Regions from separate parts of the Streptomyces decoyicus genome, predicted to be linked through region 1. Evidence: predicted binding sites of a transcription regulator. Region 1 holds the regulator's gene; each other region holds the start of a gene.
The links. Region 1 encodes HrcA, which represses chaperone genes, less so after heat shock. Its sites were predicted from a motif close to TTNGCACTCNGNNNNNCNGAGTGCNAA; they were not measured.

Region 1 (7,902 bases):
CTGCACGACGGTCGAGTACAAGTCGGGCACCCGCAAGCACATCGAGTCCCTCGGCTACCACGTCGTCGCCAACTTCGGGGACCAGTACAGCGACCTGAGCGGCGGCGCCGGCGACCGGACGTTCAAGCTGCCGAACCCGATGTACTACCTGCCGTAGGACGGCCTTCCGGCCCGTCCGCCTTCCGGCCCGTCCGCCTGCCGGGCGGACGGGCCGCGCCGTTGCGGGCGCCACCAGCGCCGTCAGCGCCGCCGTTGCTGTCAGCGCCGCTTGGGCAGGGGCACCCGCGACAGGTCCTGGGCGATGGTCAGTTCGCCGGTGTAGCCCGCCGAGCGGGCCTGCCGCTCGAACTCCGTGGGGTCGGCGTAGCGCTGCGAGAAGTGCGTCAGCACGAGATGCCGCACCCCGGCCCGCAGGGCGACCTTCGCGGCCTGCCCGGCCGTCAAGTGCCCATGATCGAGCGCCAGCTGGACATCCTCGTCCAGGAACGTCGACTCGATGACCAGCATGTCCACCCCCTCCGCGAGGGCATGGACGCCATCGCACAGCCGGGTGTCCATGACGAAGGCGAACCGCTGGCCGCGGCGCCGCTCGCTCACCTCGTCGAGGGTGACGCCGTTGAGCTCGCCGAGCCGCTGGATCCGCCCGACGTCCGGCCCGGCGATACCGTGCGCCGCCAGCCGCTCCGGCAGCATCCGGCGGGCGTCCGGCTCCACGAGGCGGTAGCCGTACGACTCGACGGGGTGCGAGAGCCGCCGTGCCTCCAGGACGTACGACTTCGAGCGGTCCAGCTCCCCGTCGGCGGCGACCGGCCGCTCGATCAGCTGGACCGTCTCCCGGTAGGCGGTGGCATACCGCAGCCGGTCGAAGAAGTGCTGTCCGCCGGCGGGATAGTGGGCGGTGACCGGATGCGGCACCCGGTCCAGGTTGATCCGCTGGATCACCCCGGCCAGGCCCAGCGAGTGGTCACCGTGGAAGTGGGTGACACAGATCCGGTTCAGGTCATGGGCGGCGACCCCGGCGCGCAGCATCTGCCGCTGCGTTCCCTCGCCGGGGTCGAAGAGCAGCCCCTCACCGTCCCACCGCAGCAGATAGCCGTTGTGGTTGCGGTGCCGGGTGGGTACCTGGCTCGCGGTGCCGAGGACCACCAGTTCACGTACGGACAAGTCGGCCCCGTCAGACCAGACGCTGAAGGTCGCAGCCGCCCAGCAGATGCGCATGGGCGTGGAAGATGGTCTGGCCGGCGCCGGGGCCGGTGTTGAACACGATGCGGTAGCCGGTCGTGTCGACCTTCTCCTCCGCGGCGATCACGCCGGCCTCGCGCAGCACATCGCCCGCGATCGCCGGTTCGGCCGTGGCCAACTCCCTGGCGTTCGCGTAGTGGACCTTGGGGATCACCAGGATGTGCGTCGGGGCCTGGGGATTGATGTCGCGGAACGCGACGGTGGTCTCGGTCTCCCGGACGATGGTCGCCGGCACCTCCCCCGCCACGATCTTGCAGAACAGGCAATCGGCCTGCGGTTCTCCCGCCACCGGTGGCTCCTCCCGAGTCATCCGCCGTACACACGGTGCGTACGACCTTCGGATGCTATCGGGCGGCGCCGTCGGGGGGTTGCAGTGACCGGGGGTGGGAGCGCGGGCTTCGTACCGGGCTGGGGCCGCCGAGGGGCTCGGGACTCCCGACGGGCACGTGCCTCCCGGCATCGCGCCGCGGGATCACTAAGCTGGCCGCAGAACCGCTGTCGCCCACCCATCACCGGGAGTGATGCACCATGGCCACCACGCGCACCGCCGAGACCCACTGGGAAGGCAACCTGCTGGAGGGCAAGGGCACCGTAGCCCTGGAGTCCTCCAAGCTCGGTACGTACGACGTGAACTGGCCCGCCCGCGCGGAGCAGCCCAACGGCGTCACCAGCCCCGAGGAGCTGATCGCGGCGGCCCACTCCTCCTGCTACTCCATGGCCTTCTCGCACGGCCTGGCCGGCAAGGGGTACACCGTCGAGGCCCTGGACACCCGGGCCGATGTCACCTTCCAGCCCGGTGAGGGCATCACCGCCATCGCGCTGACCGTCAAGGCCCGTGTCCCCGGCCTGTCCGAGGAGGACTTCCAGGCGGCGGCCCAGGACGCCAAGGCCAACTGCCCGGTGAGCCAGGCGCTGGCGGGCGTCAAGAACATCACGCTGGCGGCGGAGCTGCTCTGACGGGACGAGCGGCCGGGGCCGGTCGCTCCGCAGGGCGTCCCCGGGGCCGTGCGCCCCGGGGACGCCCGCCCGGTTCCAGAGGGTCTCCCCCTAGCTCCAGCGCCCCGTGCGCCCCAGCAGCAGCGCCGTCGCCGCCGTACCCGCCGTGGAGGTGCGCAGCACGGTCGTCCCCAGGCGGTACGGCTTGGCGCCGGCCTCGGCGAAGAGGGTGAGCTCCTCCGGGGAGACACCGCCTTCCGGCCCGACGACGAGCACGATCCGGCCCTCGGTGGGGAGTTCGGCGGTGGCGAGCGGGGAGCTGCCCTCCTCGTGGAGGACGGCCGCGAAATCGGCGTCGGCGAGCAGGGCGGCCACCTGCTTGGTCGTCAGCGGGTCCGCGACCTCGGGGAAGGTCAGCCGGCGCGACTGCTTGCCCGCCTCGCGGGCCGTGGCGCGCCATTTGCCGAGCGATTTCGCGGCCCGCTCGCCCTTCCACTGGGTCACGCAACGCGCCGCCGCCCAGGGCACGATGGCGTCCACACCGGTCTCGGTCATCGTCTCGACGGCCAGCTCGCCGCGGTCGCCCTTGGGAAGCGCCTGGACGACGGTGATCGTGGGGTTCGGCGGGGCCTCACTGCGCAGCTCGGTGACCGCGACGGTCAGCCGGTCCTTGCCCTCGACGGCGGCGACCGTGCCGTGCGCGCCGGCGCCATGCCCGTCCGTCAGGACGACCTCCTCGCCGGCCCGCAGCCGGCGCACCGACACCGCGTGCCGTCCCTCGGGGCCGTCCAGGGTCAGCGTGCCGCCGGCCCGTACATCCGCGAGGGAATCGACGAGGAAAACCGGCGCGGTCATGAGGCGCTGCCGGCGCCCGGGCGGCTCAACGCGGCGCGCGCCGCGTCCAGTTCGGCCGCCAGTACTTCCACGAGCTGCCCGGCGGGCAGCTCCCGGGCCAGCCGGTGCCCCTGCCCCGCCCACAGGTTCATGCCCTGTGCGTCGCCCGCCTTGGCCGCGGCCTTGCGCACGGTGGAGGTGAGGTAGTGGACGGCGGGGTAGGCCGCCGGGGCGTACGGGCCGTGCTCACGCATGAAGCGGTTGACCAGCCCACGGGCCGGCCGCCCGGAGAACGCCCGGGTCAACTCCGTATGCGTGAAGAGCGGGTTGGTCAGTGCCTGCTTGTGCAGCGGGTTGGCGCCCGATTCGGGGGTGGCGAGGAAGGCGGTGCCCAGCTGCGCCATGCTCGCCCCGGCGACCAGCACCGACGCGATCTGTGCCCCGCGCATCAGCCCGCCCGCGGCGATCGCCGGGATCTGCACGGCCTCGCGGACCTGGCCGAGCAGCGCCAGCAGGCCCAGCCCCGAGCCGGTCCCGTCGGCGTGCGGATCGTCGCGGTGGGTGCCCTGGTGGCCGCCGGCCTCCACGCCCTGCACGCACACCGCGTCGGCGCCCGACCACTGTGCGGCCTGCGCCTCGGCGGCGGTGGTGACCGTGACGATGGTGTACGTGCCGACCTTGGCGAAGGCGTCGAGGACCGCGCGCGAGGGGCAGCCGAAGGTGAAGGAGACCACCGGCACCGGGTCGTCCCGCAGGATCGCGAGCTTGGCCTCGTAGCCGTCGTCGATGGGCCCGTCGGTGTCGCCGAGTTCCGTCTCGTACCAAGTGGCCTCGCCCGCGAGTTGCTCGCGGTAGACCTCGACGACGGAGCCGTCGGCCAGCGAGGGCTGCGGCATGAAGAGATTGACGCCGAAGGGCCGGTCGGTCAGCGACCGCAGCTGCTTGATCTCCTGGTACATGCCGTCGGCGGTCTTGTAGCCGGCGGCGAGGAAGCCGAGACCGCCGGCGCCGCAGACGGCGGCGGCCAGCTCGGGTCCTGAGCCGCCTCCCGCCATCGGGGCCTGCACGATCGGGTAGCGGCAGAGCTCGGTCAGTGCGGTGGGCATGAGCACATCGTGTCACGCCCACCGCCCCGCTCCGAACCGGGGCGGCGACCGCTGCGCCGGCCCGGGGAACGGCTCCGCCCCCGGGCCCACCTGGGGCTATCGCCCGTTGAACGCATCCTTCAGGCGCGAGAACAGACCCTGCTGCCCCGGCTGGAACTGCCCCGTGGGCCGTTCCTCCCCGCGGAGCTTGGCCAGCCGCCGCAGCAGGTCTTCCTGGTCGGGGTCGAGCTTGGACGGGGTCTGCACCTCGACGTGGACGATGAGGTCGCCCCGGCCGCCGCCACGCAGATGGGTCACCCCGCGCTGGTGCAGCGGGATCGACTGGCCGGACTGGGTGCCGGGCCGGACATCGATCTCCTCCACCCCGTCCAGCGTCTCCAGCGGGCACTTCGTGCCCAGCGCCGCCGCTGTCATCGGGATGGTGACCGTGCAGTGCAGATCGTCGCCGCGCCGCTGGAAGACCGAGTGCGCCAGCTCGTGGATCTCCACATAGAGATCGCCGGCGGGGCCGCCGCCGGGGCCGACCTCGCCCTCGCCCGCGAGCTGGATGCGGGTGCCGTTGTCGACACCGGCCGGGATCTTGACGGTCAGCGTGCGGCGGGAGCGGATCCGGCCGTCGCCTGCGCACTCGGGGCACGGGGTCGGCACGACCGTGCCGAAGCCCTGGCACTGCGGGCAGGGCCTGGACGTCATGACCTGGCCGAGGAAGGACCGGGTGACCTGCGAGACCTCACCGCGGCCGCGGCACATGTCACAGGTCTGCGCCGAGGTACCCGGCGCGGCTCCCTCACCGGTGCACGTCGTACAGACGACGGCGGTGTCGACCTGGATGTCCTTGGCCGTGCCGAAGGCCGCTTCGTTCAGCTCGATGTCGAGCCGGATCATGGCGTCCTGGCCGCGGCGGGTGCGCGAGCGCGGCCCGCGCTGCGACGCGGTGCCGAAGAACGCGTCCATGATGTCGGAGAAGTTGCCGAAGCCCGCGCCGAAGCCGCCCGCGCCCTGGCCGCCGCCCGCCTGCGAGAGGGGGTCGCCGCCGAGGTCGTAGACCTGCTTCTTCTGCGGGTCCGACAGAACCTCGTAAGCGGCGTTGATCTCCTTGAACCGCTCCTGGGTCTTGGGATCCGGATTCACGTCCGGGTGCAGCTCACGCGCCAGCCGGCGGAAGGCTTTCTTGATCTGGTCCTGCGAGGCGTCACGGCTGATGCCGAGGACCGAGTAGTAATCCGTGGCCACTTACGACTCCGCGAGGATTTGTCCGACGTAACGTGCCACTGCGCGTACCGCTCCCATCGTTCCGGGGTAGTCCATGCGGGTCGGTCCGACCACGCCGAGTTTGGCGACTGCCTCGTCGCCCGAACCGTAGCCGACCGTGACGACCGATGTGGACGCCAGGCCTTCGTGGGCATTCTCATGCCCGATACGTACGGTCATGCCCGAGTCCTTGGCCTCCCCGAGCAGCTTGAGCATCACCACATGCTCCTCAAGGGCCTCCAGCACCGGCCGGATCGTCAGTGGGAAATCGTGCCCGAAGCGCGTGAGATTGGCGGTACCGCCGATCATCAGCCGCTCTTCGGTCTCTTCCACCAAAGTTTCCAGCAACACCGACAGCACTGTCGAGACCGTGCCGCGGTCGTCCTGCTCGAAGGACTCCGGGAGATCCTGCACCAACTGCGGCACATCCGCGAACCGGCGGCCGACGACCCTGCTGTTGAGCCGGGCCCGCAGGTCCGCCAGCGAGGCCTCGCCGAACGGCGCCTGGCAGTCGATGAGCCGCTGCTCGACCCGTCCGGTGTCCGTGATCAGTACGAGCATCAGCCGGGCGGGGGCCAGCGCCAGCAGTTCGACATGCCGGACCGTGGACCGGGTCAGGGACGGATACTGCACGACCGCGACCTGCCGGGTCAGCTGCGCCAGCAGCCGGACCGTGCGGCCCACCACGTCGTCGAGGTCGACGGCGCCGTCCAGGAAGTTCTGGATCGCCCGCCGCTCCGGGCTGGACAGCGGCTTGACGCCGGCCAGCTTGTCGACGAACAGGCGGTAGCCCTTGTCGGTCGGGATGCGCCCGGCGCTGGTGTGCGGCTGGGCGATGAATCCCTCGTCCTCCAGGGCCGCCATGTCGTTGCGGATGGTGGCCGGGGAGACGCCGAGCTGATGGCGTTCGGTGAGCGCCTTGGAGCCGACCGGCTCCTCCGTCCCCACATAGTCCTGGACGATGGCACGCAGCACCTCCAGCCTGCGTTCACTGAGCATCCCGCGCACCTCCAGTCCGGCCGTCCGCCGCCTCGTCTCTCCTGGCACTCACACGGGCCGAGTGCCAGACCCTGAGCCAGTGTACGGCCGGGTAGCACGAACACGGCAAGGGCAGCCGCGCACAGCACCCGCCCGATGACCGTGTTCGGCCGATCTGTCGGGCAACGCTATCGCGATGGCGCTAGCGTCTCGGTATGCGTACTGCTTGGGAAGAGGCCGGTTGGGAACGACTCGGTGACGGTGTCGCCAGGCGCCGTATGCCGGGCTGGGACGAGACGATCGGGGTGATCGCCGGGACCACCGGCGTCATGATCGTCGACACCGGCGCGACCCTGCGCGACGGCGCGGACCTTCGGCGTGCGATCCGTGGCGTACTGGGCCGGGAAGTGACGCATGTCGCGCTCACCCACCCCCACTTCGATCATGTGCTGGGCACGGCCGCCTTCGCGGGCGTCGAGGTCTTCGGCGCGGCCGGACTGAGCGAGCTGCTGCGCCGCGGCAAGGACGAGCTGCGGCACGACGCGATGCGGCAGGGCGTCGACCGGGACGCCGCCGCCGAGGCCGCCGATCTGCTGGTCGCCCCGCACCACCACGTCCACGACCAGCTGACCGTCGAGCTCGGCGACCGGCAGGTGCTGCTCGCCAACGTCGGTCCCGGGCACACCGCCCACGACCTGGCCGTGCTGGTACCGGGCCGGCGCGGGGACCCGGAGATCGTCTTCTGCGGCGATCTGGTCGAGGAGTCAGGAGAGCCCCAGGCAGGCCACGACGCACTGCCGCAGCAGTGGCCCGCCGCGCTGGACCGGCTGCTGGCCCTCGGCGGCGAGGACGCGCGGTACGTTCCCGGCCATGGCGCCGTGGTGGACGCCCGCTTCGTCCGTGCCCAACGCGACGCCCTGGCCACCCGCTTCGGCGTCGCCCCGTCCTGACCACCGCCCGCCCTCCCCACGACTGCTTCCCCTGGGGACGCCCCGGGCCCCCGGCCGCCCGAACACCGACCGCCCCGCAGAGAACAAACAAAGAGCGACAGAGAACAGGTCCCACGCGATGCAGAACAGGCGCTACAGCCCCGACCTCACCCCGCCCTGGAAGAAGCAGCAGCCTGCGCCCGAGGTGCCGGCCGAGCCCGATCTGGTCGTCGAGGAGGTCACCTCGGGCTTCTGCGGCGCCGTGATCCGCTGCGAGAAGACGGCGCAGGGCCCGACGGTCACCCTGGAGGACCGCTTCGGCAAGCACCGGGCCTTCCCCATGGAGCCGCGCGGCTTCCTGCTGGAGGGGCGGGTGGTCACTCTCGTACGCCCCCAGGGCCGGCCGGCGGCCACCGCCCGGACGCGTACGGCATCGGGATCGCTCGCCGTGCCCGGCGCCCGCGCACGGATCGCCCGCGCCGGGCGCATCTATGTGGAGGGCCGGCACGACGCCGAGCTGGTGGAGCGGGTGTGGGGCGACGACCTGCGCATCGAGGGCGTGGTCGTGGAGTACCTGGAGGGCATCGACGACCTGCCCGCGATCGTCCGCGGCTTCTCCCCCGGTC
Region 2 (7,902 bases), 970 kb from region 1:
TGGTCAGTCCTTTCCGCTGCACGGGGCGGAGGGGCGGGGGCCGGGCGGCGCCTCCGGGAGCAGGGCTGCCGCGTTACGGCCCCGGCTCCTCCAGCCCCTGCGGGCCGTCACCTGCTCTGGGCGGGTGAGCCAGGGTCAGATGAGCGCTCGTGCCGTCCTGCCAGGTGACATGGATGTCGTGGCCTGTGAGGTGTGTGGTCGCCAGGGTGTGTACGGGGGCGGGATCCGGGTCCCCTGTCAGGGACGCCAGGGCCACGAAGAGGGTGCCCCCGGGGCCGGAGGTGAGGGTGCCCTCCAGGACGGCGGTTTCGGTGCCGGGGCCGATGAGGGTGCTCCCCGTCGGGGTCTGACGGGCCGGGGTGTCGTAGCCGTGGACGGGATGGAGCTGGGCGGTGGGGCCGTCGGGCGTGGTGGCCCAGCCCGTCTGGCGTACGCGGGTGCCGGGGGCGGCGCCGGTGACCAGATGGGCGCGGAGTTCGGCGCGGCCGTGGATGAGGGTGGCGGACAGGATCCGGATACCGGGGAGTTCGCTGCCGTCGGCATGGCGGGGTGTGTGGAGGGAGGACGCCCGGCCGGGGCCGGTGGCCTGCGGAGTGGCGGGGCCACGGGTGGTGGGGTGGCCGTCGATGAGCAGGGCGAAGTGGTTGTCGGGCAGGGACTGGTCTGCGGCGGTGGGCGCGGTCGGGCCCGTACGGGTCGAGTAGGCGAAGCGGGCGTAGTAGGGGTCGGGGGCGGCGAGGGTGGAGTTGCTGCCGTGGTTGTGGAGGCGTACCAGGCCGTCGGAGGCGGTGGAGTGCAGCAGCAGACCCGTAGGGCCGAGGGGGTGGGCGGCGTCCGCGGTTTCGGCGGGCAGGGGCGCCTCGGGGTCGGTCCAGGCCGGGTCGCCGGCGGGCAGCAGGAGGCCGAGGAAGCCCTTGGCCGCCCAGTAGGGCGAGGCCGGGCCCGAGTAGCTCTGGAGCATCGGGGCGTACGGCCCGTACCAGCCGAGTGGTAGCAGGCCGTCCTCCGTGACGGCGCCGCGGTCGAGGAAGTGGCGCAGGGCCCCGGAGGCGAGGCGGCGGGTGGCGCCGGGGGTGAGCGGGGTGTGGCCGGTGAGGGCGCCCAGCCACGGAGCGGCGGTGGCGGCGAAGCGGTAGGTGAGGGAGCGGCCGAACGGCAGCGGCGCACCGTTGGCGTCGAAGAGGCGGGTGTAGCCCTCCAATTGGGCATGCAGACGTGCGCCGTAGCCGGCCAGGAGCGTCCGGTCGCCGGCGAGGTGGGCGTGCAGGACCGGGTAGAAGTGCATCGCCCAGGCGTTGTAGTGGTCGAATGCGCGGTTTTCGCCGTCCGAGTACCAGCCGTCGCCGAGGTACCAGTCCTCGATACGGGTCAGCGCGCGGTCGATGGCGGCCTGAGCGCGTACGGTCTCGATGCCCGCGTCGCGGAGGAAGCCGCCGACGGTGAGGCCGAAGAGCCACCAGTTGTTGTCGACGGGGGACGGGCCGAGGGCGGGCAGCAGCCAGTCGGCGACGCGGGCGCGGACTCCGTCGTCGAGGGTGTCCCACAGCCAGGGGCGGGTCAGGCGCAGGCCGAGGGCGAGCGAGGCGGCTTCGACACGGGCCTGCCGGATGGTGCCGACGCGGGGCCAGGAGTCGGGGTCGACGGGCGTCATCTCGCGCGCCCTGCTGGGCTTTCGGGTGCCCGCGGCCAGGCCTTCGGCGTAGCGGGAGAGGTGGCCGTGCGGGTCGTGGCCCTTGCTGCCGGCGACTCTGAGGGCGGCGAGCAGGAACGTACGGGCGAAGCCTTCGAGGGCGTCCGAGCGGGGGCCCGAGGAGCTGGGGCGGGCGCCGGGGAAGGCGATCAGGCCGTGGCGCGGGGAGGCGTAGCGGGCGGTGGAGTGCAGCAGACCGTCGGCCGTCGCTTCCCAGTGGGCGCGGGTCCAGCCTGTGTACGGGCTGCGGCGGCGGTCCTCGGGCGGGAGGGGGAAGGGGAGCGATAAGGAGTGCTGGGGCGAGTGGTGTGGAAAGTGCCGGTGACGTTCGGGTGGGGTCTGGGGTTGGGGCTGGGTCTGGGGCTCGGTCATGGCTTCCCCTGAGGCGGTGGGTGGCGGCCGGGCGGCGGAATCCTTCAACCGAGGCCGGCAGCACGTCAGTCGAAGGGACGGAGAATGGGATCGAAGCCGGTCTCCCAGCCGGCAGCGGCAAGTGACGAACAACGACGGGCGACCGCGAAGGAGCACGTTCCTCACTATGCACCCCACCACTGACAATGCCCCCGGACCTGCGGAAATGCCGCCTTCCCGGCCCACGTTGCTGCTGGCGATGGGCCCCGGCGTCGCCGACCGGCTCCTCGATGCCCGCCACCACACCCGCCTCGCGGCCCTCGCCCGTACCGACCCACGCCTCGTCGCCCACGATCTGGCCCACCCCCCTCCCGAGGTCACCGCCGCGCTCGCCTCCGCCGAGGTGCTCCTCACCTGCTGGGGCGCCCCGCCGCTCACCGGCCCGGTGCTGGACGCGGCCCCCCGGCTGCGCGCCGTCGTCCACGCCGCCGGATCGGTCAAACACCACATCACCGACGCCTGCTGGGAGCGCGGTATCGCGGTCAGCTCGGCCGCCGACGCCAACGCGCTCCCGGTCGCCGAATACACCCTCGCCGCGATCCTCTTCGCCAACAAACGCGTGCTGCACTCGGCCCACCGCTACCGCGGCCTGCGCACACCGCACGACTGGCACCAAGAACTCGCCGCCGCCGGCAACTACCGCCGCACCGTCGGCGTCATCGGCGCCTCCCGTGTCGGCCGCCGCGTCATCGAGCTGCTGCGCCCGTTCGACCTGCGCGTCCTGCTGCACGACCTGTATGTGTCCGCCGCCGAGGCCGCCCGGCTCGGCGTGTGCCCGGTCCCCCTCGACGCCCTCTGTGCCGACAGCGACGTCGTCACCGTGCACGCCCCGCAGCTTCCCGCCACCCGCCATCTGCTCGGCCGCCGCGAACTGGCCCTGCTGCCCGACGGCGCGACCCTGATCAACACCGCCCGCGGCTCCCTGGTCGACGGGACGGCCCTGCTCCCCGAGCTGGTCACCGGCCGCCTGCACGCCGTCCTCGACGTCACCGAGCCCGAACTCCCGCCTCCCGCTTCGCCGTTGTACGAGCTGCCGAACGTCCTGCTGACGCCACACGTGGCGGGGTCGCTGGGCACCGAACTCCACCGCCTCGCCGACCACGCCCTCAACGAACTCGAACGCTATGCCCAAGGCCGCCCGTTCACCGGCCCCGTACGCCCCGAGCATCTGCCCCACTCGGCTTGACCGGGCCCGTCCAGAGGGCACCGGCCACCCCCGCTGGGCTTGCCCAACGCGCCTGGGGTCCATCGCTTCCGGGGGCCCACCGCTTCCGGGGGCCCGGCACACCCTGGAGGCTCACCACTTCCGGGGGCCACCACGCTTGAAGGCCCACTAACGGCCCACCGCACTTGGGGCCGCAGCACACTTGCGGTTCCTGCCCACCACACCCGCCCACCCCCCGAAGGGGGGTGGGCGGCGGGGAAACAACAACACCGGGGTGGGCGGCGGGGAAACAACAACACCCAGGGGGGCGGCGGGGAAACAACCCAGGGGCGCCGAGCACAAGCGAGCCCCCAGGAGCGCCGAGCGCAAACGAGCCCCCTAGAGCGCCGAACCCAAGCGAGCCCCCTGGACGCCCCCCCCCACACCGCCAGACCCCGCAGCCCCGCCCCCTCGGCACAAACGGACCCCCCGGCCCCGGAGGAACCCCCACCCCGACACAACCCACCCACAGCGCCCTCCCCCCCCCCGCACAAACGCAAGACCCGGCCCCCGCGCGCAGCGGGAACCGGGTCTCGTGCGTCAGGCAGCGAGCTGCCCGGCGCTATGCGTCAGTGCGAGTGCCCGTGGCCGTGACCGGCCTCGGCCGACTCGTCCTCCGCGGGCTTCTCGACGACCAGGGTCTCGGTCGTCAGGAGCAGCGAGGCGATCGACGCGGCGTTCTCCAGGGCGGAGCGGGTGACCTTCACCGGGTCGATGACGCCGGCCTTGACCAGGTCGCCGTACTCGCCGGTGGCGGCGTTGAAGCCGTTGCCCTTGTCCTGCTCGGCGACCTTCGCGGTGATGACGTAGCCCTCGAGGCCGGCGTTCTCCGCGATCCAGCGCAGCGGCTCGACGACGGCGCGGCGGACGACGGCGACACCGGTGGCCTCGTCGCCCTCCTTGCCCAGGGAGCCTTCCAGCACCTTGGCGGCGTGGACCAGAGCGGAGCCACCACCGGAGACGATGCCCTCCTCGACCGCGGCGCGGGTCGCGGAGATGGCGTCCTCCAGACGGTGCTTCTTCTCCTTGAGCTCGACCTCGGTGGCCGCACCCACACGGATGACGCAGACGCCACCGGCGAGCTTGGCGAGGCGCTCCTGGAGCTTCTCGCGGTCCCAGTCGGAGTCGGTGGACTCGATCTCGGCCTTGATCTGGGCGACGCGGCCCGCGACGTCCTCGGAGTTGCCGCCACCGTCGACGATGGTGGTGTCGTCCTTGGTGACGGTCACGCGGCGGGCGGTGCCCAGCACGTCCAGACCGGCCTGGTCGAGCTTGAGGCCGACCTCCTCGGCGATGACCGTGGCACCGGTGAGGGTGGCGATGTCGCCGAGCATGGCCTTGCGGCGGTCACCGAAGCCGGGAGCCTTGACGGCAACGGCGTTGAAGGTGCCACGGATCTTGTTGACGACCAGGGTCGACAGGGCCTCGCCCTCGACGTCCTCGGCGATGATCAGCAGCGGCTTGGAGGCCCCCGCCTGGATGACCTTCTCCAGCAGCGGCAGCAGGTCCTGGATCGAGGCGATCTTGCCCTGGTGGATCAGGATGTAGGGGTCCTCGAGGACGGCCTCCATACGCTCCTGGTCGGTGACCATGTACGGCGAGAGGTAGCCCTTGTCGAAGGCCATGCCCTCGGTGAAGTCCAGCTCCAGACCGAAGGTGTTGGACTCCTCGACGGTGATGACACCGTCCTTGCCGACCTTGTCCATCGCCTCGGCGATGAGCTCGCCGACCTGCTTGTCCTGCGCGGACAGACCGGCCACGGCAGCGATGTCGGACTTGTCGTCGATCGGACGGGCGGTCGCGAGGAGCTCCTCGGACACGGCCTTGACCGCGGCGTCGATGCCCTTCTTCAGGGCGGCCGGGGAGGCGCCGGCGGCGACGTTGCGCAGACCCTCGCGGACCAGCGCCTGCGCCAGCACGGTGGCGGTGGTGGTGCCGTCACCCGCGATGTCGTTGGTCTTGGTCGCCACCTCCTTGACGAGCTGGGCACCCAGGTTCTCGTACGGGTCGTCGACCTCGACCTCACGGGCGATGGTGACACCGTCGTTGGTGATCGTCGGCGCGCCGAACTTCTTGTCGATGACGACGTTGCGGCCCTTGGGGCCGATCGTCACCTTGACCGTGTCGGCAAGCTTGTTGACGCCGCGCTCAAGGGCGCGACGGGCGTCCTCGTCGAACTTCAGGATCTTCGCCATGGGTTGCTTCAAGTCCTCTCATTGCGATCCTCGGCCACGACGTGGGGACCGCTGTCGCTCAAACGAACTGCGCCCCTGCCCCGGGTTGTTTAGACGCGGGAACCAGGGGCGCAGATCACGGCAAAACTGGGTGACTTACTTCTCGACGATCGCGAGAACGTCGCGAGCCGAGAGAACGAGGTAGTCCTCGTTGTTGTACTTCACCTCGGTGCCGCCGTACTTGCTGTAGAGCACGACGTCGCCGACGTTCACGTCGAGCTCGACGCGCTTGCCGTCCTCGACCCGGCCCGGGCCCACGGCCAGGACGACGCCCTCCTGGGGCTTCTCCTTGGCGGTGTCCGGAATGACCAGGCCCGAGGCCGTGGTCTGCTCGGCGTCGAGCGGCTGGACCACAATGCGGTCCTCAAGCGGCTTGATGGCAACCTTGGAGCTGGTGGTCGTCACGATCCGACCTCCCCCTTCGGAGATCTCACGGGGTTAACTGTCTGAGGTGGCGACCAGGTGGATCCGTCGTCGCGGGTGCCGGACCTGCCCGTCGCTGTGTTTCTGGCACTCCCCACTGGAGAGTGCCAACGCCGAGACTATGACGCGGTTAGCACTCGGTCAAGCGGAGTGCCAGCGCGGCGGGGTGCGCTTCCCTCCGCACCGGTTGACCGGCCGCACGAATCCGCGGCCTCCGGCGGTCCGCACCCCGCCGGTCACGGCCATCTGCCGCGGGATCGGGGCGGGTTACGCGCCGACTTACGGGCCGTGTAAGGGGCAGGTTCCTATCAAATCGGACACACCTTCCCGTTCCCTCGCAACCACGCCACCGGCTGCCTCGTCTACCTCCCCGACTGCCGGGCCGACGAACCGGGCACAACCCGGCCGGCCCGCGGCCTTGACGATCAGTGGCGGAGGAAACCCGTGCGTGGACCGACCAGCGTTCCCCGGGCTGCCCGGCAGCCGGAGAGCGACGCCGAGCGCACCATGACGTTCGCCGCGCTGGCCCAGGCACCGGACCGCCGGCGGACCGAGGCATGGCTGCTCGCCTTCGCCGTACTGATCGCGGACTTCGGCTACGCCTTCACCGGCCTGTCGATGACCGGCCGGCTGCCCGGCGGGCTGGCCGGCTTCGCCGTCAGCATGTTCTTCGTGGCGCTGGTCCCGCATCTGGTCCTGCGCCGCTACGCGCCCCGCGCCGATCCGCTGATCCTGCCGCTGGCGACGCTGCTGACCGGGATAGGTCTGGTGCTGCTGCACCGCCTGGACCTCACCTACGCGCAAACGCCCCGGCTGAAGATCGCCGAGGCGGCGAGCGGCCAGCTGGTGTGGACGGTGATCGGGGTGGCGGTCTGTATAGCCATCCTGCTGGTGCTGCGCGATCACCGCATCCTCCAGCGCTACATCTATCTGACGATGGTGGTCGCGCTGGTGCTGCTGATGGCGCCGGCCTTCTTCGGCGCCGACATGTACGGCGCCAAGCGCTGGATTCTGCTCGGACCGCTGTCCCTCCAGCCCGGCGAGTTCGTGAAGATCATGATCTCGGTGTTCTTCGCGGGCTATCTCACCGTCAACCGCGATGCGCTGGCGCTGGCCGGACGCCGCGTCCTGGGCGTCCAGCTGCCTCCGGGGCGGCAGCTCGCGCCGATCTTCACGATCTGGGTGATCAGCCTGCTGGTGCTGGTCTTCGAACGGGACCTGGGCACCTCGCTGATCTTCTTCGGCGTCTTCGTGATCATGCTGTACATGGCCACCGAGCGCACGAGTTGGGTGCTCTGCGGCCTGGCCATGGCCGCGATCGGCGCCGCCGTCGTCGGCTCCATAGAGCCGCACGTCAAGGGCCGGATCATGGCCTGGCTGCACCCGATGGACATCTTTCTGCCCGAGGACCGCCGGCCGCCGGGGCTGATCTCCGACCAGGCCGCGCAGGCACTGTTCAGCTTCGGCAGCGGCGGCATCTCGGGCAGCGGCCTGGGCCAGGGCCACCCTGAGCTGATCGGCTTCGCCGGTAACAGCGACTTCATCCTCACCACCGTCGGCGAGGAGATGGGGCTGGCCGGAGTGATGGTCGTGATCATGCTGTACGTGCTGCTCGCCCAGCGCGGACTGCGGGTGGGCCTGACCGCCCGCGACCCGTTCGGCAAACTGCTCGCCGTCGGTCTCTCCGGGGCGCTGCTGCTCCAGGTCTTCGTGGTCGCCGGCGGCGTCACCGGCCTGATCCCCCTGACCGGCAAGGCCCTGCCGTTCCTCGCCAAGGGCGGCTCGTCCCTGGTCGCGAACTGGGTGATGGTGGCCCTGCTCCTACGCATCAGCGACCACGCGCAGCGGCGGCGCGAGCGGGTCTGATTCTTCCCACGTTTTTGGCTTTCCCGCCGTTCCGCTGCGCTTTGCCTTGTGCCCCACGTCTTCGGCTGGCCCGC
Region 3 (7,902 bases), 2.2 Mb from region 1:
GTCTTGCGCGGCGTCCCGTCGGGCCCCGTGCCGATCTGCTCCCGCAGGGTGGCCAGCCGCTCGGCGACATCCTCCTGCTGCGACCGCTCGCGCAGGAACCCGGCGTCCGCCCCGAGCCCGTACACGCCGATTTGGGTGTCGCCCGTGCCGCCGACGACCGCGGCGCAGCACGCGGCGAACGCGTCCGCCCAGCGACGGGTGAGGAACCCCAGCCGGTCGGCGCCCAGCATGCCCTCCAGCAACTGCCGTGCGAGGTCGTCCGGCAGCATCCGGAAGTACTCCGGCGGCGCCCACGGCGTGTGCGAGAAGTGCGCGATCCGTACGTCGGGGCGCAGGGTGCGCAGCATCCCCGGCACCAGGGCCAGGTGGTAGTCCTGCACCAGGACCGCCGCACCCTCGGTGGCCTCGTCGGCGAGCGCCTGGGCGAAAGCGCGGTTGTAGCTCTCGTACGACGCCCACTGCGCCCGGAACTCCGCGTCGAAGACCGGTTCCAGCGGGGTCTGGTACAGCATGTGGTGGACGAACCACAGCGCGGAGTTCGCGATGCCGTTGTAGGCGGCGGTATACACCTCGGCCGGAATGTCCAGCATCCGGACACGTTGTCCACCGGTGTCGCCCGGGTCCAGGGCGCCACCCGTCCGCCGTACGGCCTCCCGGTCGCCGTCGCCGAGCGCGGCACACACCCACACCGCCTCGGCCTCGGGCCCGATGGCCGACAGCCCGGAGACCAGCCCGCCACCGCCCCGCTTGGCGGTCAGCGTCCCGCTCTCCCCCAGGGCGTACGAGACCGGTCCGCGATTGGACGCCACAAGAACCTCGGCACCCGCGGGCACCGCATTGCCTTCGGAGACCCTCTCGGAGATCATGACGCCAGATTAACCACCCACAGATCCGCGCAAACGTACGGAACTCGCCTACGTCGGGTCCCGCCGCGCGCAGCCCGCCGGGACGGGGAAGCCGGCGGCGCAAGGGCCGCCGGCACCCCGTCCGGCATCGGCAGGGGATCAGTCGAGCTTGGTGCCCATGTTGTGGGCAAAGTTCTGCCACTTCTCGACGGCGAAGCGCTTGTTGAGCGAGTCGGGCACGCTCGGGTGGGTGACGTAGCCCTCGACGTGCAGCTTCAGGTAGCCCTTGGAGTCCGAGTAGAAGTTGAAGTAGACCTTCGAGCCCTTGCCGTCGAAGTGGCCCTTCTCCGCGGTGAAGTACCAGGCGTTCCGCATGGAGCCGATGCCGTGGTAGCGCACCGGAGCGTCCTTGCAGGCGAAGAAGACGGCGCAGGCTTCGAGGTTGAGCCGCTGGTTCTCCTTCGGGAACTTCTTCGGCGCGCCCTTGACGGGGAACGAGCAGTTGAAGCAGTCATGCAGGGACTTCATGGCCTTGGCCGGGCTCACCTTGAGCCCCGGGTAGTGCCCGTTGTTGGGCTTGACGGTGAAGCGCTCGTCGTACAGCTTGCGCAGGCCCGCCGCCGCGGCACCGTTCTCGGCGGCTGCGGGCTGGGCGACGGCAGCCTTGGTCACGGGCTGCTGCGCCGAGTGGGCCGACTGCGCCTGCGCGGGAGTGGCTGTGGCCAGCACGCCCACCGCCGCCATGGCGCCGAGGATCCGCCCCGTAGAGATACGCAAAATATTTCCCCCTGTGGTCAGTCAAGAGAAGATCAACAACTCCGTCACCCTAGCCGCTGCGGCTACCGGGTGGTAACTGACTTTCTGCTGGCGGAAGTAGGGGGGAAAGCCGCCCGCGGGGACGCGGCCCGCTCCGGGGTGTACGCGTGCCGCGCCGCCGGGCCTCGCCGTCCGCGTGCTGCCGCGCGCGGGGGCCTCCGCCCCTCCCGCCCCGTGACGCAGTGCGCAGGTCAGGCCGCTCGCCGCGCCGCGTACTCCGGGATTTCGGCCATCGGGGGGCGCTCCTCGGTGTCCACCTCCGTCGTGCGCGGGACGAAGCCCTGCTCCCCGCGGTCGAACTGGGTGAGCCGCGGACGCACCAAGTGGCCGCGGGTCAGGCGCAGTTGTGCGGTCCGGTAGATCGCGGCGGCCATCCGGCCCAGCGCCTGGCCGTCCTGGTGGCGGTGCTTGCGCACGCCGACGTCCACCTGGGCGAGGGCGTCGAGGCCGACGGTGTGCAGGGCGTCGACCAGCAGGCCGAGCTCGACGCCGTAGCCGACCGGGAACGGCAGCCGCTCCAGCAGGGAACGGCGGGCCGCGTACTCGCCGCCCAGGGGCTGGACGAAGCCGGCCAGCTGCGGCCAGTGGAGATTGAGGAGGGGGCGGGCCACCAGCTCGGTCACCCGGCCGCCCTGCCCGGCTCCGGCGCCCTCGACGCCGGTCTCCAGGGGTCGGTCGTACATCGCCTTCACGAACTGGAGGTCCGGATCCGTCAGCAGCGGGCCGATGATCCCGGAGACGAAGACGGAGGAGAAGGCGCGCAGGTCGGCGTCGATGAAGCAGACTATGTCGCCGGTGGTGGCCAGGAGGGAGCGCCACAGCACCTCACCCTTGCCGGGAAGGGCGGGCAGCCGGGGCAGGACGCTGTCGCGGTGGACGACCCGGGCACCGGCCGCCGCGGCGACCTCGGCGGTGCGGTCGGTGGAGCCGGAGTCCAGTACCACCAGCTCATCGACGAGCGGGACCGTCTCGGTCATCAGCTCGGCGCGGATCACCGACACGATCGCCCCGACGGTGGCCTCCTCGTCGAGCGCGGGCAGCACCACGCTGACCGTGCGGCCCGTCTGGCGCTTGGCCTCCAGCAGCTGCCCCAGTGGACGGTCAGCGGCGGACCAGGAGCGGCTGCTCAGCCAGCCCTCGACCTCTTCCAGCACGTCTACGACTCCTCGGTCGCCGCCGGTGGGCGGCCTCTGTGATCCATCTCGCGGTTCGGACGACTATCTCAACCGTCAGTGCCTTCGGTTACAGTCTTGAACAACGCGGATGACCGTCGCATGTCGGGGTCCGCGCCACAAACGCCTGGGTTTCGGCCCAGCGCCATACCGCTCATCCAGAGGGGCAGAGGGATACGGCCCGTTGAAGCCCCGGCAACCCTCCAGCCGGTCTTGCCGCCAGGACGCTGACGTCCCGCGCGCGTGAGGCTCCCGGCTAGGGAAGGTGCCAAATCCGTCTCGTGGCGAGATTCGTCGCGAGGAAGATGAGGAGAAAGGGCCTCGCCTCCATGGCTGTGCAAGTCACCGAAAACACCCCCACCGTCGCTCTGGGCCCCGCCGCCGCGCTGTCCTGCCGCGAGTGCGGCACGCGCTTCCCGCTCGGCCCGATCTTCGCGTGCCAGGAATGTTTCGGGCCGCTCGAAGTCGCCTACGACCTGCCGAGCGGCGACCCCGAGAGCCTGCGGAAGCAGATCGAGGCCGGTCCGGACAACATCTGGCGCTACGCCCCGCTGCTGCCGGTCCCCGCGGACGTGGCCGACAAGCCCAACCTGAACCCCGGTTTCACCAAGCTCGTCAAGGCCGACCGGCTCGCCGCCGAGCTGGGCGTCACCGGCGGGCTGTATGTGAAGGACGACTCCGGCAACCCGACGCACTCCTTCAAGGACCGCGTCGTGGCGATCGCCGTCGAGGCCGCCCGCGCCTTCGGCTTCACCACGCTCTCCTGCTCCTCCACCGGCAACCTCGCCGGTGCCGTCGGCGCCGCCGCCCGCCGCGCCGGTTTCAAGTCCTGCGTCTTCATCCCGCACGACCTGGAGGCCGGCAAGGTCGTCATGGCCGCGGTCTACGGCGGCGACCTGGTGGGCATCGAGGGCAACTACGACGACGTCAACCGCTTCTGCTCGGAGCTCATCGGCGACCCGCTGGGCGAGGGCTGGGGCTTCGTCAACGTCAATCTGCGTCCGTACTACGGCGAGGGTTCCAAGACTCTCGCGTACGAGATCTGTGAGCAGCTGGGCTGGCAGCTCCCGGACCAGATCGTCATCCCGATCGCGTCCGGCTCGCAGCTCACGAAGATCGACAAGGGGCTCAAGGAGCTGATCGCCCTCGGCCTGGTCGAGGACAAGCCGTACAAGATCTTCGGCGCCCAGGCGGAGGGCTGTTCGCCGGTGTCCACGGCCTTCAAGGCCGGGCAGGACGTCGTACGCCCGCAGAAGCCGAACACCATCGCCAAGTCACTGGCGATCGGCAACCCGGCCGACGGTCCGTACGTGCTCGACATCGCCCGCCGTACGGGTGGCGCTGTGGAGGACGTCAACGACGAGCAGGTCGTGGACGCGATCAAGCTGCTGGCCAGGACGGAAGGGATCTTCGCGGAGACCGCGGGCGGCGTGACCGTCGGCGTGACCAAGAAGCTCATCGAGGCCGGTGTCCTCGACCCCGCCCTGACCACCGTCGTCCTGAACACCGGTGACGGTCTCAAGACGCTGGACGCGGTCGCCCCGACCACCGGGCCCACGGCGACGATCCGTCCGGATCTGGACGCATTCCGCGCTGCCGGCCTGGCAGGCTGAGGCCGTCGGCCGGTCCGCGGACACGGCCGAGCCACCGCCCCGCACTCGTACTCCGTATTTCCTGGAAGGCTGAACCATGAGCGTCAAGGTCCGCATCCCCACCATCCTCCGCACGTACACCGCCGGCCAGGCCGAGGTCCCCGCCGAGGGCGCGACCCTCTCCGAGGTGATCGCCGACCTGGAGCAGAACCACCAGGGCATCGCGGCCCGTGTGCTGGACGACGCCGGCAAGCTGCGCCGCTTCGTGAACGTGTACGTCAACGACGACGATGTGCGCTTCGAGCAGGGCCTGGAGACGCCGACCCCGGACGGCGCGGGCATCTCGATCATTCCGGCAGTGGCCGGCGGCTGCTGATTTTTCGCCATCTCTTCGCCTGCTTGACCGGAATTGCCCCGTCCGCCAGAAAGCGGACGGGGCAATTCCATGTTGTGAAAGGGGATACCATTGGGGTGATCCCCCTCCGGATATCACCCGGCGCGTGCCGAACGCATATGTGTTCGCGATCAGTTGTGCCCAAAGTGTGTGCGGTATTTGTCGCCTAGGTGCGCTATGCCCGGCCCGACTTGCCCTGGAGAACCGGGATTTCACCGCATATTGCCGATTCTCCGGCCCCAGAATTCTCGTCCGATTGACCTGTTGCTCTGGGCATCTGTGCAGATACATTCAGCGGCGGTCGACGCGTTCCGGCGCACACCCCACGGGCCTTTCGCGGGGTGAGGTCTGACCCGGGTCCGCGGAGTGCGGTCCTGCGCAAGGGCCAGTAATAGGGGAGTTAGGCATGGCTCAGGGCACCGTCAAGTGGTTCAACGCGGAGAAGGGGTACGGCTTCATCGCGGTCGACGGTGGTGCGGATGTTTTCGTCCACTACAGCGCGATCCAGATGGACGGCTACCGCACCCTCGAGGAAGGTCAGCGGGTCGAGTTCGAGATCTCGCAGGGCCAGAAGGGGCCGCAGGCGGACATGGTCCGGGTGGCCGGCTGAGGCGCCGACCGACTGCTGCGTAGGGAAGGCCCGTACCCCGTCGGGGGTGCGGGCCTTCTGCTGTCCGCCGTCGGCGGACAGCGGGGCCGGCGGAGGCGGGCGGGTCGCCGCGGGACGTCCGTGTCCACGCAGGTCCACCCGTGCGCACCCGTCACTCGGCCACCACTTCCGTCGGAGGGTTCTTCGAAGCTGCCTTGCACTCAAGGGGTGCGAGTGCTAATCATTGCGTTAGCACTCTCCCAGTGAGAGTGACAAAGAAGGACCGGGTCGGTGAGGCCCGTAGGCCGCGTGGGGCAAGGAACCACACAGGTCTGCAGGTCGTCCGTCGCGGGCGCCAGCGCGGTCCGGAGCAATCCACCCCAGTCCGGGAGGACCACTTCACATGGCCAAGATCATCGCGTTCGACGAGGAGGCACGGCGCGGTCTCGAGCGCGGGATGAACCAGCTCGCCGACGCCGTCAAGGTCACCCTCGGCCCCAAGGGCCGCAACGTCGTCCTCGAGAAGAAGTGGGGCGCCCCCACGATCACCAACGATGGTGTTTCCATCGCCAAGGAGATCGAGCTCGAGGACCCGTACGAGAAGATCGGCGCCGAGCTGGTCAAGGAGGTCGCGAAGAAGACGGACGACGTCGCCGGTGACGGCACGACGACCGCGACCGTCCTGGCCCAGGCTCTGGTCCGCGAGGGCCTGCGCAACGTAGCCGCCGGCGCCAACCCGATGGCCCTCAAGCGCGGTATCGAGCGTGCCGTCGAGGCCGTCTCCGCCGCCCTGCTGGAGCAGGCCAAGGACGTGGAGACCAAGGAGCAGATCGCTTCGACCGCCTCCATCTCCGCCGCTGACACCCAGATCGGCGAGCTGATCGCCGAGGCCATGGACAAGGTCGGCAAGGAAGGCGTCATCACCGTCGAGGAGTCCCAGACCTTCGGTCTGGAGCTGGAACTCACCGAGGGTATGCGCTTCGACAAGGGCTACATCTCGGCGTACTTCGCGACCGACATGGAGCGCATGGAAGCCGCGCTCGACGACCCGTACATCCTGATCGTCAACTCCAAGATCAGCAGCGTGAAGGACCTGCTGCCGCTCCTGGAGAAGGTCATGCAGTCCGGCAAGCCGCTGCTGATCATCGCCGAGGACGTCGAGGGCGAGGCCCTGTCGACCCTGGTCGTCAACAAGATCCGTGGCACCTTCAAGTCCGTCGCCGTCAAGGCCCCGGGCTTCGGTGACCGCCGCAAGGCCATGCTCGGCGACATCGCCATCCTCACCGGTGGCACCGTCATCTCCGAGGAGGTCGGCCTCAAGCTGGAGAACGCCGGTCTCGAGCTGCTCGGCCGCGCCCGCAAGGTCGTCATCACCAAGGACGAGACCACCATCGTCGACGGTGCCGGCGACAGCGAGCAGGTCCAGGGCCGGGTCAACCAGATCCGCGCCGAGATCGAGAACAGCGACTCGGACTACGACCGCGAGAAGCTCCAGGAGCGTCTGGCGAAGCTGGCCGGCGGCGTGGCCGTCATCAAGGCCGGTGCCGCCACCGAGGTCGAGCTCAAGGAGCGCAAGCACCGCATCGAGGACGCCGTTCGCAACGCGAAGGCGGCCGTCGAGGAGGGCATCGTCGCCGGCGGTGGCGTCGCCCTGCTCCAGGCCTCCCAGGTCTTCGAGAAGCTGGAGCTCGACGGCGACGAGGCCACCGGCGCCAACGCGGTGAAGCTGGCCCTGGAAGCCCCGCTCAAGCAGATCTCCGTCAACGGCGGCCTCGAGGGCGGCGTTGTGGTGGAGAAGGTGCGCAACCTGCCCATCGGCCACGGCCTCAACGCCGCGACCGGTGAGTACGTCGACATGATCGCCGAGGGCATCATCGACCCGGCGAAGGTCACGCGCTCCGCGCTCCAGAACGCCGCCTCCATCGCGGCGCTCTTCCTCACCACCGAGGCCGTCATCGCCGACAAGCCGGAGAAGGCCGCCGCCGGCGGCGCTCCGGGCGGCATGCCGGGCGGTGACATGGACTTCTGATCCCCGGATCAGAACGCTGATCCTCCCGGATCACGTCCAGACGTACGTCGGGGCGGCACCCTCCTCCCAGGGGGTGCCGCCCCGGCGGCGTTTCATGGGGGCGCGTCCAACGGCGGTGCCGTTGGCGGGCGGGGCCGAGGCTTGGCGTTGGCCCCGCTACCGCCGACGGCCGATGAGGCACCCCGCGACGCCCAACACCGCGGCCACGGCCAGCATCGCGGCTCCGCCGAGAGTGGCCGGTCCGGGCGGGCCGTCGCGGTCCAAGGTGCTTTCGTAGACGACCTGGACCAGGGTATTTCCGTGTGCCGCGGGCAGTGAGGGCAGTGGCGCGTACGGAGGCGGCGCCTCGCCCCACAGGACCAGTGCCACCCCGCCGGCGGCCACCACGAGAACGGTGAGTGCCACGGCCAGCCTGGCGCGCCAGGGACGGTGTAACCGGATCAGCATGGCGCCGACCCTACTGCG

Region 2: the regulator HrcA is predicted to act here: its motif matches at 6,093-6,119, upstream of groES (co-chaperone GroES).
Region 3: the regulator HrcA is predicted to act here: its motif matches at 5,658-5,684, upstream of groL (chaperonin GroEL).

The regions. Positions count from the first base shown of each region.
Region 1 is NZ_CP082301.1:2,800,090-2,807,991, forward strand. It holds gene K7C20_RS12355 (HAD family acid phosphatase) at 1-157, shown strand, start outside; gene K7C20_RS12360 (ribonuclease Z) at 259-1,164, opposite strand; gene K7C20_RS12365 (histidine triad nucleotide-binding protein) at 1,175-1,531, opposite strand; gene K7C20_RS12370 (OsmC family protein) at 1,771-2,199, shown strand; gene K7C20_RS12375 (16S rRNA (uracil(1498)-N(3))-methyltransferase) at 2,290-3,033, opposite strand; gene K7C20_RS12380 (nitronate monooxygenase) at 3,030-4,118, opposite strand; gene dnaJ (molecular chaperone DnaJ) at 4,215-5,351, opposite strand; gene hrcA (heat-inducible transcriptional repressor HrcA) at 5,352-6,368, opposite strand; gene K7C20_RS12395 (MBL fold metallo-hydrolase) at 6,563-7,297, shown strand; gene K7C20_RS12400 (DUF3097 domain-containing protein) at 7,416-7,902, shown strand, end outside.
Region 2 is NZ_CP082301.1:3,767,985-3,775,886, forward strand. It holds gene K7C20_RS16355 (DUF2264 domain-containing protein) at 74-2,062, opposite strand; gene K7C20_RS16360 (hydroxyacid dehydrogenase) at 2,229-3,287, shown strand; gene groL (chaperonin GroEL) at 3,875-5,500, opposite strand; gene groES (co-chaperone GroES) at 5,636-5,944, opposite strand; gene K7C20_RS16375 (FtsW/RodA/SpoVE family cell cycle protein) at 6,470-7,828, shown strand.
Region 3 is NZ_CP082301.1:4,972,749-4,980,650, forward strand. It holds gene K7C20_RS21985 (alpha,alpha-trehalose-phosphate synthase (UDP-forming)) at 1-866, opposite strand, end outside; gene K7C20_RS21990 (hypothetical protein) at 1,005-1,622, opposite strand; gene K7C20_RS21995 (glucosyl-3-phosphoglycerate synthase) at 1,853-2,815, opposite strand; SAM riboswitch class I at 2,985-3,145, shown strand; gene thrC (threonine synthase) at 3,163-4,446, shown strand; gene K7C20_RS22005 (MoaD/ThiS family protein) at 4,523-4,801, shown strand; gene K7C20_RS22010 (cold-shock protein) at 5,226-5,429, shown strand; gene groL (chaperonin GroEL) at 5,812-7,437, shown strand; gene K7C20_RS22020 (hypothetical protein) at 7,594-7,884, opposite strand.